DNA from 4 places in the Methylobacterium sp. AC433 genome. Region 1 is predicted to be linked to each of the others. Evidence: predicted binding sites of a transcription regulator. Region 1 holds the regulator's gene; each other region holds the start of a gene.
The links. Region 1 encodes PhoB, which activates phosphate uptake and scavenging genes when phosphate is short. Its sites were predicted from a motif close to TGTCATNNANCTGTCAT; they were not measured.

Region 1 (3,776 bases):
AACAACAACAGCTGGTTCCGCTCCGACCTGATGGGCGGTATCCCGAACCTTCCGGTGATGATCTACCAGTTCGCGCTCTCGCCCTACCCGAACTGGCAACAGCTCGCCTGGGCCGGCGCCCTCCTCATCACCGTCACGATCCTCGCCCTCTCGATCGTGGCCCGCTTCGTCATCAAGTCCGAGCGCTCGCGCTGATCTCCGGCGCGCCGCACCTCCCCGCATTCCGACCGACAGGATCTTGAACCGATGAACGCCGCCCCCGGGATCACGTCCGCGCAGCTCACCGGACGCCACAAGGCCGACGAGTCCTCACCGGTCCGCATCGCCGTGAAGGACCTGAACTTCTACTATGGCAGCTTCCATGGCCTGAAGTCGGTCAACCTCAACTTCCACGACCGCCAGGTCACGTCGCTGATCGGCCCCTCGGGCTGCGGGAAGTCGACCCTGCTGCGCACCTTCAACCGGATCTACAGCCTGTATCCGGACCAGCGCGCGGAGGGCGAGATCCTCCTCGACGGCCAGAACGTCCTCGATTCCAAGGTCGACCTCAACGAGCTGCGCTCGCGCATCGGCATGGTGTTCCAGAAGCCGACCCCGTTCCCGATGTCGATCTACGACAACGTCGCCTTCGGCCTGCGCCTCTACGAGAAGCTGCCCAAGGCCGACCTCGACGTGCGCGTCGAGGAATCCCTGCGCAAGGCCGCCCTCTGGGACGAGGTGAAGGACAAGCTCAAGCAGTCCGGCATGGGCCTCTCCGGCGGCCAGCAGCAGCGCCTCTGCATCGCCCGCACGGTGGCCCAGCGTCCCGAGGTGATCCTGTTCGACGAGCCGACCTCGGCCCTCGACCCGATCTCCACCGGCCGTATCGAGGAGCTGATCGAGCAGCTGCGCTCGGAATTCACCATCGTCATCGTCACGCACAACATGCAGCAGGCCGCGCGCATCTCGCAGTTCACCGCCTTCATGTACCTCGGCGAGCTGGTGGAATTCGGCCCGACGACGCGCATCTTCATGAATCCGGAGAAGCGCCAGACGCAGGACTACATCACCGGCCGCTTCGGCTGATCCTCGGCAGGCCGGAACCGACCCGCGTGGGCCGGTGGCGGCCCGCGCCAGACACCATCAGGGCGGGCACCGGACAGGAGGCCCGATCGAGGAGCACACCCATGCCCGACCACATCGTCACTTCCTACGACACCGACCTCGAAGATCTGCGCCGCTCGATCTCCGAGATGGGCGGCATCGCCGAGAAGATGATGACCGAGGCCGGAGAGGCCCTGGTGCGCCGGGATTCGCCCCTGGCCCAGGCGGTGATTTCCGCCGATACCCGCCTCGACACCCTCCAGCGCGAGATCGAGGAGCGGGCGATCCTGCTCATCGCCCGGCGCCAGCCCCTGGCGATCGACCTGCGCGAGACGGTGACGGCGATCCGCGTCTCGAACGACATCGAGCGCATCGGGGATCTGGCCAAGAACGTCGCCAAGCGCGTGGTCGCGATCGCCGACCAGGTCCAGCCGCAGAAGATCGTCATCGGCGTCCAGCACATGAGCGACCTGGTGCAGGAGCAGCTCAAGGACGTCCTCGACGCCTATGCCAGCCGGGACATCAAGGCCGCCCTCGACGTGTGGGAGCGCGACGACGCCATCGACGCGCTCTACAACTCGCTGTTCCGCGAACTCCTGACCTACATGATGGAGGATCCGCGCAACATCTCGTTCTGCACGCACCTCCTGTTCGTGGCCAAGAACATCGAGCGCATCGGCGACCACACCACCAACATCGCCGAGACGATCCACTACCTCGTCACCGGCGAGAACCTCCTGGCCGAGCGCGAGCGCCCGAAGAACGACGCCTCCAACTACGCCACCGTGGACATGCCCGGCGCGGCCTGAACCCGTGCCGGTCTGATCGAAAGCGCACGATGAGTACGCGTATCCTGATCGTCGAGGACGAGGAGGCCCTCACCCTCCTCCTCCGCTACAACCTCGAGGCCGAGGGATTCATCGTCGACTCGGCCGCGCGCGGCGACGAGGCGGACCTGCGCCTGCAGGAGCAGGTCCCCGACCTCGTCCTGCTCGACTGGATGCTGCCGGCCCTGTCGGGCATCGAGCTCTGCCGCCGCATCCGCGCCCGGCGCGAGACGGAGCGGCTGCCGGTGATCATGCTCACCGCCCGCGGCGAGGAGGGCGACCGCATCCGCGGCCTCGGCACGGGGGCGGACGACTACATCGTGAAGCCGTTCTCGGTGCCCGAGCTCCTCGCCCGGGTCCGTGCCCTGCTCCGCCGGGCCAAGCCCGCCCACGTCGCCAACCTGCTGGTGGCCGGCGACATCGAGCTCGACCGGGTCAGCCACCGCATCCGCCGGGAAGGCCGCGAGATCCATCTCGGGCCGACGGAATTCAAGCTCCTCGAATTCCTGATGCAGAGCCCCGGCCGGGTGTTCTCCCGCGAGCAGCTCCTCGACGGCGTCTGGGGCCACGACGTCTACATCGACGAGCGCACGGTCGACGTCCATGTCGGGCGCCTGCGCAAGGCCCTCAACCGCCCGCGCCAGAGCGACCCGATCCGCACCGTGCGCGGCTCGGGCTACTCCTTCGACGAGATGTTCGAGGCGGAGGCCGAGTAGCTCAGCCGAGCAACTCGGCCGAAGGGCCGGCCCCCGAACGGCCGATTGCGGTCGGCGCCCGGGTTCGCCCTCAGGCGAACAGCATGGTGTCGGTGGGCAGGTGGACGGTGAAGCCCTTGCCCTCGTCGACCCAGTTTGGGCCGGCGGCGCCGTGGTTGATGCCGTTGGCCTCCTCGGCACTGCCAGCGAAGTGATGCTGGCCGGTCTGGGTGTTGTAGAAGCGCTCCAGGGTCAATCCGCCCGACGCACTCGCATCCGCGTAGGCCTCGAAGGCCACGCCCTCGTACTTGTAGCTCGGCGCGGTCTTCAGGACCTGGTCGCGCTCGGCGACGCTCGTCGTGAAGAAGTGGGCGTTCGAGACCGTGTCGAAGAACCGGAACACGTCGACGGTGTCGGCGCCCTTGGCCGGAGTCGCCCAAGGGGTGCCCTCGTAGGTGAACCACGGCAGCGTCTGCTGGATCTGCAGCTTCTCCGCCGTGCTCGTCGTGTAGAAGTGATCGCCCGTATGCGTGTCGTAGAAGCGGTACACCGCCGTGACGGCGCTGGTGACGGGGCTGGCGGTGACGGGGGCCGCCGGGGTCGCCACGACCACCGCCGGGGCGCTCGGCGCGCCGTAGAGGGCCTGGATTCCCGCGATGTCGCCGGCGCCGAGGGTGGTGATGGCGGGATTGAGGATCGCGTTCATCACCTCGGGCTTGGCGTTGTAATGGTCGAGCCCGAGGGCGTGGCCGATCTCGTGCAGGGCGACGACGGCGAGGTCGACGTTCTGGTTGCTGATCACGCGGGCGCCGGAGGCGTGCCAGCCCTCGCCGCTGTCGAAGGTCACGGCGGCGGATTGCATGCGCTGGCCGCTGTAGGAATAGTTGGCGTAGCCCAGGGTGTTGCCGAGGCCGTCGATGCCGCCGAGGGTGAAGTCGATCTGGGCGGTCGCCGTCGAGGCGACCTGCTGGAACGCGATGTTCGCGGCGGTGGCCCAGGTCGCGAAGGCGCCCTGGAGGATGCCGAGGAAGGTGGTCGGGATCGTGCCGTCGACGGCCCAGGTCACGGTGCCACCGCCCGTTCCCGCCGCGCCCGCGCCCCAGCGCGGACCCTCCAGCGCATAATCCCCCATCGGCTCCCCTCCCGTCCGTTCGGGCCAGGGTCGGTCGGA
Region 2 (3,776 bases), on a different contig from region 1:
GTCCGCGCCCGCGCCATCGCCAAGCGCATCGACGCGACGCTGGCCATCGTCGACAAGCGCCGCGAGCGGCCCGGCGAGTCCGAGGTGATGAACATCATCGGCGAGGTCGAGGGCCGCTCCTGCATCCTCGTGGACGACATCGTCGATTCCGGCGGCACCCTGGTGAACGCGGCCGAAGCCCTGCTGAACGCCGGCGCCAAGGACGTCTCCGCCTACATCACGCACGGGGTGCTCTCGGGCGGCGCGGTCTCGCGCATCGCCGCCTCGCGGATGAAGGAGCTGGTCATCACCGACTCGATCCAGCCGACCCAGGCGGTCAAGCTCGCCCGCAACATCCGGGTGGCCACCATCGCGCCGCTTCTCGGCGAGGCCATCGGCCGGACCGCGACGGAATCGAGCGTGTCGAGCCTGTTCACCTGAGACGCGCGGCCTGGAACTCCCGGGACCGGCGGATCGCAATTGCGCTCCCCCCATCGGAACCTGTATAGACGGCGCTTCCCTATTGCAGCGTTGAGACGGGATGCTGCCGGCCAGTCTGAGGCCGGAGCGAGCGACGCCCTGTCGGCGGCGCCCCGAGACCCGTCCCGCACGAACCAGTTGGAGTAGCCCGATGTCGCAAGGCCCGCTGATGCCGAAGGCCACCGCCGTATGGCTGGTGGAGAATACCTCGCTGGCCTTCGAGCAGATCGCCGATTTCTGCAAGCTGCACCCCCTCGAGGTGAAGGGGATCGCCGACGGCGAGGTCGCCGCCGGCATCAAGGGCCTCGACCCGATCACCACCGGCCAGCTCACCCGCGACGAGATCGAGAAGGCGCAGAAGAGCCCCGCCTACAAGCTCAAGGTCGCGGTCTCGAAGGTGAAGCTGCCCGAGGTCAAGCGCACCACCAAGGGTCCGCGCTACACGCCTCTCTCCCGACGCCAGGACCGGCCGAACGCCATCCTCTGGCTGCTGCGCAACCACCCCGAACTCAAGGACGCGCAGATCATCCGGCTGGTGGGCACCACCAAGTCGACCATCCAGCAGATCCGCGAGCGCACCCACTGGAATTCCGGCTCCCTGCAGCCGATGGATCCCGTCACCCTCGGTCTCTGCACCCAGATCGACCTCGACTTCGAGGTCCAACGCTCGGCCAAGGATCGTCCCGCCAACATGCCCGTGGACGGCGGCGCGACGCTGCTCCCCACCGAGGTCTCGACGGCCACGGACTACACCGAGGCCGACGAGCATCACCGCAGCGCCCGCGACGAGAAGCTCAACGCCGATTCCGTGTTCGCCAAGCTCAAGGGCATGCGCAGCACCGAGGACGACGACGAGGACTGACGCGCCCGCCTCCCGCACGCACCGCGCCGACAGATCCCCGCAGCCCTGCCGCGGGGATTTCTCGTTCGGGCACAGGATCCCGCACCGCGCGACCCGACACGGTTTCACCTGCCCTTCCAATCCCCCGATCGCGGCTCCCTCTCGCAACCCAGGGTCATCCGGCTGTCGCACGATCGCCGGTATCTGCGGCGCGCCCGGACGACCGGCGGCCGATTCTGGCCGACCTCCGCGGCACGGGGGAGCGGCGTCGCCATGGCCAATGCAGGGTCCGTCAAGAACGTCATCGTGATGATCGCCGATGGCGCCGGCTTCAACACCCTGGAGGCCACCCGGCTCTACCTCAAGGGCCTCGCGGATGGTGACGTCCGGGCCGGGGCGGCCGGCAAGGTGCTGATCGCCGACGGTCAGGCCTTCACCGCCACGGCGCAGTCGGTCTATCCCCTCGACAACCGTACCACGCCGGTGCCCGGCGAGACCGGCCTCGCCCAGAATCCGACCGTCATCTACGACCCGGCCAAGAACTACGATTTCACCTCCGTCCCGGGCCTCGACCCGAACGGCCAGCCCCGTGCCTTCGCGGGCTACGAGTGGAACCGGAACACCTATCCGGACTCGGGCAACACCGCGTCGTCGATCGCCACCGGCGGGAAGACCTACAACAACGCCATCGACGTCGACGGCAACGGCGCGAACCTGTTCTCGATCGCCGAACTCGCCAAGCAGCAGGGCAAGGCCACTGGCGTCGTCACCACGGTGCAGTTCAGCGACGCCACGCCCTCCGCCACCGGTGGCGCGCACAACACCGCACGCTCCAACGCGAACCAGATCGCGCAGGAGATGTTCGGCACCGGCACCCTTGACGTCATCGCCGGCACCGGCAACCCGGACTACGACGACAACGGCCGCCTACGCACCACCGCCGACTACACCTGGATCGGCGCCGACCTGTGGAACGGCCTCAAGGCCGACACCTACAGTTCGCAGGACGGAATGGGCTGGAACCTGCTTCAGGACCGTGCCGCGATCCAGGCCGCAGCCACCGGCACGCCGACGACCGAGCGGCTTGCGATGATCTCGAAGGCCTTCACCAGCAGCAATTTCAATCGCTCCGGCGCGGCCGCCGCCAACACCACCGAGATCCCGTTCAGCGTGCCGCGCCTGGAGAGTTCGGCGACCCTCTCCGAGCTGTCGCTGGCCGCCCTGAACAAGCTCAACGCCGACCCGGACGGCCTCTACCTGATGATCGAGGGCGGCGCGGTCGACCGCGCCATGCACGCGAACAACCGCGGCCGGATGATCGAGGAGTACATCGACATCAACAACGCGGTGAAGTCGGTCGTCGACTACATCAACGCGCCAACCAGCAAGGCGACCTTCGAGGACACGCTGCTGATCGTCACCGCCGACCACGACCACCTGTTCTTCGGACCCGAGGGCGCGACGATCCCCTACCAGCCGGTCCAGCCAGATCGGAACGGCGACGGCGTGCCGGAGGGCCTGTTCTTCTCCGGGAACCATTCCAACCAGATCATCCCGCTCTTCGCCGCCGGGGCCGGCTCCGCGCAGCTCGCGCAACTGGCCGACCAGACCGACGCCTTCACCAACGCCCAGGGTCAGGTCGTCGGCAGCGGCCGCGCCTTCACCGACGAGGCCGAGCTCGGCGACTACCTGCTCGCCGAGACCCGCAAGGGCGCCACGCCGATCACCGCCGGCAACGACACGCTGATCGGCTCGGAGGTGGGCGAGACCCTCGACGGGCTCGCCGGCAACGACGTCATCGACGGGCGTGGCGGCAACGACATCCTGATCGGCGGCCTCGGCAACGACGTGATCCGCGGCGGCCTCGGCGACGACACCATCACGGGCGGCGCCGGCAACGACGCGGCCCTCCTCAACGCCAGCACCGACGGGGCCGACCGGATCAACCTCGGCGAGGGCAGCGACCGCGTCGACGTCTCGGCCGCCGCGGCCGGGCAGGTGCGCCTCACCTTCACCTCGGCGGAGGTCGGCAACGGCAGCGCCACGGATGGACAGACCGGCGCCAACCAGGATGGCGGCCTCGCCGTGCGGCTACAGGCGGAGGGCGCTCGCGATGCGCTCACGGGTGCCGTCACCCGCGTCGACGACGAGGGCATCACCCTCGTGGCGACCACCGACGGGCTCACCTTCGACGTGCGCGACCTCGTCGTCGGAACGCAGCGCGGCGACACCTTCCGGGTCGTGGCGCTGGGCACCACCGGCAACGATACCCTCGCGCCGCTCAGCGAGCGGATCGACCAGGGCCACTACGTCAATGCCGGACAGGGCAACGACACGGTGACGGGCGGCAGCGCCGCGGACTTCCTCGTCGGCGGCGCCGGCAACGACGTCCTCAACGGAGCGGCTGGCGACGACAGCTTCATCGGCGGCGCCGGCAACGACCGAATCGTCGGCGGCGACGGCCTCGACCGCGCGA
Region 3 (3,776 bases), 240 kb from region 1:
ACAGGATCGCGGCCGTCCGCGGGTCCAGGTTGCCGCCCTTCAGCACCGGCGAGAGCTGCGCATAGGCCAGGAACTCGTTGAAGGCGATCTTCTGGCCCAGCGCCCCGCCGACGAGGCCGGCCTGCTCCCAGGGCACGCCCATCAGCCAGGCTAGGGGTGCGAACACCGCGCCGAGGATGCCCTCCAGGCTCAGGGCGGGATAGCCGGCGAGACCCCCGGCCCAGCCCATGAACCCGTTCAGCAGGGCGATCAGGCCTGTGAACGCGATCAGCATCGCCCCCACCGACACCGCCACGGCCAGCCCCTTCTGGGTGCCGTCGGCCGCCGCCTCGATGACGTTGACCGCCCGCGTCTCCGCGAAGGTGACCCGCGTGGAGGTGACCCGACTCGGCTCCGTCGTCGGCACCAGGATCTTGGCGAAGAGGAGGCCGCCCGGCACCGCCATGGCGCTGGCCGCCAGCAGGTACTCCATCGGCACGCCGAGGGCCGCGTAGCCGGCGAGAATCGTGCCCGCCGTGGACGCGGCCCCGCTCGACATCACGGCGAACAGCTCGGCCGAGGTCAGGGCCATCAGGAACGGACGCAGGGCGATGGCGATCTCGCTCTGGCCGATCGCGATGGTGATCACCGCCGAGAAGGTCTCGATCCGCGACGTGCCGATCACCCGCTGCAGCACGGTGCCGATGGCCCGCGCCGCCGCCTGCATCACGCCGAAATGGTAGAGCACCGCGATCAGCGCCGAGACGTAGAGGATCTGCGGCAGGATGCGCAGGGCCAGGATGAAGCCGCTGCCGCCGAACAGTTCGAACATGCGCGGCTCGACGAGGCCGCCGAACAGGAACGCGGTGCCCCGGTCGCCGTAATTCAGCACGGTCTGGACGAAGGAAGCCGCCGCGGCGAGGCCCATGCGGCCCGCCGGGATGAACAGCACCAGGGCGCCGAGCGCCACCTGCAGCGCCAGGGCCGAGAGCACCACCCGCGGCGAGATCGCCCGCCGATTCGTCGAGAACAGCACCGCGACGGCCAGCAGCAGGGCCAGGCTCGCGCCCGCGTGGAAAAGTTTCTCGACCATGCCGCCCCGCTGTTCTGGCTCAAGCGGAGCAAGCCCGATGCCGGGCCGCTTGTCGCGGGGGAAGTGGCGGCATCCACCGCTGCTCGCCCCGGACGGATCGCCCATGACGGCGTGCCTCCCTTCGCCGCTTTGTCGGGAGAGGAGCGCGCGGGCGGTCGCCTCCCCATCTCCGGTACCGGCCACCGTCATGACAGTGTCGCCCGCGCTTGCGATCCAGCGCGGCGACCGTCGGCGGTTTGCCGGCAACAGGGCCGGCCGCATGCAGCGCCTTCTCACCGATACCACCGCCCTCCCGTGCCTGCTCTTCGCGATCGCGTTCGACGCGGAAGGGCGCGGGCGCCTGCTGGAGGCGGATGGCGGCCTGCCGGCGCCCGTCGCCGAGGGATTCCTCTGGCTGCATCTCGACCTCGTCGATGCACGCCTCGACGGGCTGATCGCCGCCGGGCGCCTCGGCCCGCCCGCGCTCGCCGCCGCCACCTTCGCCCGCGACGGGCATCAGCGCGTGGTGATTGAGGGCGCCGATCTCGGCCTCGTGATCGCCGATCGGGAGCGCGAATTCGGCGGCCGGATCGAGGACGAGCCGGCCGGGCGCCTGCATTGCGTGTTGGGCGCGCGCCTCCTCGTGAGCGGACGACGGCACGCCACCGCCGCGGCGGAAGCCGCCCGCGACGCGGTTCTGGCCGGGCGGCGCGTCTCCAGCCCGGCGGGACTCCTCGAGATGTTCGTCACCGGCGTCGCCGCCTCCCTCGACGCCTCTGCCCGGCGCTTCTCCGACGCCCTCGACGCCATTGAGGACCGGATGCTCGACGAGGATCAGCCCGACGATCCCCGACCGCTGGCGCCGATCCGCCGGCAGGCCGTGCGCCAGCATAGGCAGCTCGCCGGCCTCAGTGCGGTCTTCCACCGCCTCGAATCCGAGACCGAGGAAGAGGACGACGCCCTGCCGGAGGCGGTGGTGACCATGGCCGCCCGGGTGGTCCAGCGCCTCGATTCGCTTCACCGCGACATGCTGGTCCTGTCCGAGCGCAGCCGCCTGCTGCAGGACGAGATCGCCGGGCGCACGGCGGCCGAGACCAACCGCCAGCTCTTCACCCTCTCGATCCTCACCGCCCTCTTCCTGCCGCCGACCCTGGTGACCGGCGTGTTCGGCATGAACACCAAGGGGTTGTTCCTCGGCGATTTCGAGAACGGCTCGTTCCTCGCCCTCGTCATCTGTGCGGCGGCGGCCCTGGCGGTCTACGGCGTGATCCGCCGCCTCGGGCTCGTCAAACGGCGCGGCTGATCGTAAGCCGGCTCCCCGTCGCGCCGCGCGGAGCCAGAAAACACCGCGACCGCCGCAAGATCGTCATCGAAGCGTCACGTCCCGTCGCGAACGGTGCGCCAAACGCCCCTGGGAGCCTTTTCCGCATGGATTTCTTTCGCCGCTTCACCGTCCTGATGTGCGCGCCGAACTTCGACCCGGACGATCTCGAGGGCGTGCGCGTCCAGCAGATCATCGGCTCCGTGGAGAAGCTCGGCTTCGAGGTGGTGCGGGCCCGGCGCGTCGAGGACGCGGCCATCGCGGTCCAGACCGATTCGGCCATCGGCTGCATGGTGGTGGATTGGGGCAAGCGCGGCCTCGACGGCAAGGCGGCCGCACTCATCAACCTCATGAGGAAGCGCGGGCTGGAGATGCCCATCGTCATCATGGTCCGCCGCAAGCGCCTGGAGGACATCCCCGTCGAGGTGCTGGACTTCATCGACGGCTACATCTTCCTCGCCGAGGAGACCCCGGACTACATCGCCCGTGGCCTGGTGAGCCGGGTGAAGCAGTATGCCGAGACCCTGAAGACGCCGTTCTTCGGCGCGCTGGTCGATTACGCCGAGCAGGGCAACCAGCTCTGGACCTGCCCGGGCCACAATGGCGGCATCTTCTACAACCGCTCGCCGATCGGGCGCATCTTCGTCGAGCATCTCGGCGAGGCGGTGTTCCGCGACGATCTCGACAACTCGGTGCTCGATCTCGGCGACCTCCTCGTCCACGAGGGCCCGGCCCTGAAGGCGCAGAAGGAGGCTGCCGTCATCTTCGGGGCGGAGAAGACCTACTTCGTCCTCAACGGCACCTCGGCCTCCAACAAGATCGTGCTCTCCGCCCTGGTGGCCGAGGGCGACCTCGTGCTGTTCGACCGCAACAACCACAAGGCCGCGCATCACGGGGCGCTGTTCCTCGGCGGCGCGATACCCGTCTTCCTAGAGACCGACCGCAACGCCTACGGCCTGATCGGCCCGATGTACCACGAGGCCCTCGACGAGACCGTCATCCGCCAGAAGATTCGCGACAACCCGCTGATCACCGACAAGGAGGCCTGGCGGCGCGAGCGCCCGTTCCGCGTCGCGGTGATCGAGCAGTGCACCTACGACGGCACGATCTACAACGCGCAGATGATCCTCGATAAGATCGGGCATCTCTGCGACTACATCCTCTTCGACGAGGCCTGGGCGGGCTTCATGAAGTTCCACCCGCTCTTCGCCGGCCGCTTCGCCATGGGACTCAAGGGGCTCGACGAGACCTCGCCCGGCATCATCGCCACCCAGTCGACCCACAAGCAGCTGGCGAGCTTCTCCCAGGCCTCTCAGATCCACACCAAGGACAGCCATATCCGCGGCCAGACCCGGCGCATCGAGCACCGGCGCTTCAACGAGACCTTCCTGGTCCACGCCTCGA
Region 4 (3,776 bases), on a different contig from region 1:
TCGCGGCCGGCCGGCCCGCCTTCGCGTGGGCCACCTCCGCCTCGATGTGCTCGAGGAGGCGCGGCTTCAGGGTCAGCGGCGAGACCGACATCCGCTCCAGCTCGGCCGGTTCCGCATAGCCGGTGATGAAGTTGAAGATCCGGCTGACGTCCCGCGCCACCGCCGGATCGGCGGTGAAGAAGGATAGGTCGGTGTAGATGCGCGCGGTGATCGGGTGGTAGTTGCCGGTGCCGACGTGGCAGTAGGTGACCAGGCGGTCGCCCTCCCGGCGCACCACCATCGACAGCTTGGCGTGGGTCTTCAGCTCGATGAAGCCGAACACCACCTGCGCGCCGGCCTTCTCCAGGTTGCGCGCCCAGCGGATGTTGGCCTCCTCGTCGAAGCGGGCCTTCAGCTCGACGAGGGCGGTCACCGACTTGCCGAGCTCGGCGGCTTCCGCGAGGGCGGCGACGATCGGCGAGTTCGAGGAGGTGCGGTAGAGCGTCTGCTTGATCGCCACCACGTTGGGGTCGCGGGCGGCCTGGGCGAGGAACTGCACCACCGCGTCGAAGGATTCGTAGGGGTGGTGGACGATGAAGTCCTTCTGCCGGATCGCCGCGAAGACGTCGCCGCCGCTCTCGCGGATGCGCTCGGGGAAGCGCGGGTTGTAGGACTTGAACTTCAGGTCCGGCCGGTCGATGCCGACGATCTGCGAGAGCTCGTTGAGGGCGAGCATGCCTTCCACGAAGATCACCGCGTCGCTGCCGATCTCGAGCTCGTCGGCCACGAAGGCGCGCAGGTCCTCGGGCATGCCGGCCTCGACCTCCAGCCGGATGACGACGCCGCGGCGGCGCTGCTTCAGGGCCGTCTCGAAATGCAGGACGAGGTCCTCGGCCTCCTCCTCGATCTCGAGGTCGGAATCGCGGATGACGCGGAACGCGCCCTGCCCGCGCACGGCGTAGCCGGGAAAGAGCCGCCCGGTGAACAGCACGATGACCTGCTCGATGGCGATGAAGCGGGCGGTCGCATCGTTCTCGGCATCCGGCAGGCGCACGAACCGGTCGAGCACCGCCGGGAGCCGGATCAGCGCGCGCAGGGTCCGGCCGTCGCGCGGACGCACCAGCATCAGCGCGATCGTGGAGCCGAGATTGGGAATGAACGGGAACGGGTGCGCCGGGTCGATGGCCAGCGGCGTCAGCACCGGCAGGACGAGGTTGAGGAAGTAGTCCTCCAGCCATGCCCTGTGCACCTGAGTCAGGCCGGCGGGCTCCAGGAGCTCGATGCCGGCGCCGAGGAGTTCCCCGCGCAGCTCGCGCCAGCGCGCCTGCTGGTCCAGGGCAAGGTGCGAGACCTCGGTTCCGACCCGGGCGAGCTGTTCGGCCGGGGTCAGGCCGTCCTGCGAGGGCAGGACGAGGCCGGCGCGGACCTGATCGTGCAGGCCGGCGACGCGCACCATGAAGAACTCGTCGAGGTTGTTGGCCGAGATCGAGAGGAAGCGAAGTTGCTCCAGGAGGGGATGGTTCGCGTTCGAGGCCTCCTCCAGCACCCGGCGATTGAACTGGAGCCAGGACAGTTCGCGGTTGACGAAGCGCTCGGGAGAGTGCCGCAGGGCGAGCCCCGCCTCGCGAACGGAGTCGCGTGCCTCGGCGCCGGGCAGGATTTCGGCGGGCGGCGGCAGGTCTCCGGGCGGCGGCAGGTCGAGATCGGCGTCGGGCAGGGCGTCCGAGGCCGAAGCTTCGGACGTCGGGGCTTCCGAGCGCGGGGCTCCGGACACCGGCCCCCTCGCCTCCGTGAGATCCTCCTGGATCGCCTTCCCCGGCCGCGGCTTGGGAGCCCCCGATACGGGCGGCGCGGTCCGCCGAGCGGTCGGACGGGCCGCCCGGGCGCGGCCCTCGGTGACACGCGGGGTTCCGTCATCCGCTGCGGTCGCGTCCGAGTCCATATCCGCCAAGAGGTCTTCTCCTACAGGTTGAGGGGTCGGCGTCGTAGCACGGCCCGGGTCGGCGTTTGTGACAGTTGAATGACGATCGTCGGTCGCCGGACGAGCCGGCGCGCCATTCTCACGCAAGCCCTTCGTCCTCACGCAAGCCCTTCGTCCTCACGCAAGCCCTTCGTCCCCGGGCTCGGGCTGATCCTCATCCTCCGGTTCCTCGTCGTCCGGCGCTTCGGCCCCGAAGCCGAGGCGTTCCAGCACCGCCAGCGCCAGGGGCTTGGTGATGCGCCGGCCCCGGCTCAGGGCATCCCGGTCCAGGGCGGTGACGACCTCGCGGGCCCGCCCCAGGGAGCGGTCGATCCGCAGGGCCAGGGCCTCGACGATGGCGAGGTCCACCACCAGCTGCCGGTCGACGAACAGCTTGACGAGGACGGCGCGCAGCAGGGCGTCGTCGGGGGGCAGGATGGTGGCGCCGGGCGCGAGACGCAGGCGCGAGCGCAGGTCCGCCGTGGTCAGGCCCAGGCCCTCCACCGAGGTGGCGGAGGTGACGAGAACCGGGCAGCCGCGCTCGCGGGCGAGGTTGAGGAGATGGAACAGGGCCGCCTCGTCGCGGGGCACGGTTCCGTCCGCTCCCGCCCGGTCGACATCCTCGATCACCAGGGCGCCGTTGGAGAGGAAGCGCGGGACCGTGGCGGCCGTGACCTCCGTGGCCTGCGCGGTCCAGGCGTGGGAGCGCGTCGCCCAGATCGAGGCGAGGTGGCTCTTGCCGCTGCCCGGCGGCCCGGTCAGCAGGCACACCGTGTCGGGCCAGTTCGGCCAGGCCTCGATGAGCGCGTAGGCGGCCTCGTTGGCCGGTCCCACGAGGAAGTCCTCGCGGCCGTAGCGTGGGTCGGCCGGCAGATCGAAGGCCAGCTGCTTCGGGGGGACGGTGTCGCGGGTTGCCATTCAGGGTTCGGGCTTGGACAGGAGCACGGGCGCGTCCGCGTAGTAGAGCGGGCTCTGGAGGTAACGCTCCAGGACGAAGCGGACGAGCACGCCGATGGAGGCCGCCACCGGGACCGCGAGCAGCAGCCCGAGGAAGCCGAACAGCGAGCCGAAGGCGAGGAGGGCGAACATCAGCCAGACCGGATGCAGGCCGACCGACTCGCCGACCAGCTTGGGCGAGATGATGTTGCCCTCGAGGAACTGTCCGACGACGAAGACCCCGATGGTCAGCCCGATATGCAGCCAATCGGAATCCGGCCAGAACTGCGCCAGGGCGACGCCGGCCGAGAGCAGGAACCCGGTCAGCGTCCCGACATACGGGATGAAGGTCAGGAAGCCCGCGATCAGGCCGATGAGCACGCCGAAGTTCAAGCCGACCAGGAACAGGCCGACGGCGTAGAAGGTGCCGAGGATGAGGCAGACCAGGGTCTGGCCGCGGACGAAGCCGGTGACCGCTCCGTCGATCTCGCGCCCGAGGCGCCGCACCACCGGGCGGTGGCGCGGGGGCACCCACCGGTCGAGGGTCGCGATCATCCGGTCCCAGTCGACCAGCAGGTAGAACGCCACCACCGGCGTCACCACGAGGAGCGACGCGATGGAGATCAGGGCCTGGCTGCCCGACCACAGGGACTTGAGGAAGGCGAGGAACCAGGTGCCCCCCTGCCCGACCAGCGTCCCGACCTGCGACTGCAGGTCGGTGAGGACGTCGGCCCCGCCCACCCGCTGCAGCAGCGGCCCCGCCCTGTCCGCCAGGATGCCCTGCAGCCGCGAGACCATGCCGGGCAGGGTCGCGATCAGGGCCGAGATCTGGTTGGCGGCCAGCGGCACCGCGATGAGCAGGACGACCACGAGTCCGACCACGAACACCGCCAGGATGAGA

Region 2: a site for PhoB is predicted at 1,474-1,490, ahead of AC0IWM_RS18585 (alkaline phosphatase). Genes of this name have one in related genera too.
Region 3: a site for PhoB is predicted at 2,416-2,432, ahead of AC0IWM_RS01930 (Orn/Lys/Arg family decarboxylase). Genes of this name have one in related genera too.
Region 4: a site for PhoB is predicted at 1,989-2,005, ahead of AC0IWM_RS20940 (RNA degradosome polyphosphate kinase). Genes of this name have one in related genera too.

The regions. Positions count from the first base shown of each region.
Region 1 is NZ_CEEDBN010000001.1:636,153-639,928, forward strand. It holds gene pstA (phosphate ABC transporter permease PstA) at 1-195, shown strand, start outside; gene pstB (phosphate ABC transporter ATP-binding protein PstB) at 247-1,065, shown strand; gene phoU (phosphate signaling complex protein PhoU) at 1,167-1,892, shown strand; gene phoB (phosphate regulon transcriptional regulator PhoB) at 1,922-2,626, shown strand; gene AC0IWM_RS03110 (matrixin family metalloprotease) at 2,697-3,737, opposite strand.
Region 2 is NZ_CEEDBN010000015.1:28,410-32,185, forward strand. It holds gene AC0IWM_RS18575 (ribose-phosphate pyrophosphokinase) at 1-420, shown strand, start outside; gene AC0IWM_RS18580 (DUF1013 domain-containing protein) at 611-1,321, shown strand; gene AC0IWM_RS18585 (alkaline phosphatase) at 1,574-3,776, shown strand, end outside.
Region 3 is NZ_CEEDBN010000001.1:398,244-402,019, forward strand. It holds gene AC0IWM_RS01920 (NupC/NupG family nucleoside CNT transporter) at 1-1,072, opposite strand, end outside; gene AC0IWM_RS01925 (CorA family divalent cation transporter) at 1,332-2,354, shown strand; gene AC0IWM_RS01930 (Orn/Lys/Arg family decarboxylase) at 2,480-3,776, shown strand, end outside.
Region 4 is NZ_CEEDBN010000019.1:42,687-46,462, reverse strand. It holds gene AC0IWM_RS20940 (RNA degradosome polyphosphate kinase) at 1-1,921, opposite strand, end outside; gene AC0IWM_RS20935 (P-loop NTPase family protein) at 2,078-2,857, opposite strand; gene AC0IWM_RS20930 (AI-2E family transporter) at 2,858-3,776, opposite strand, start outside.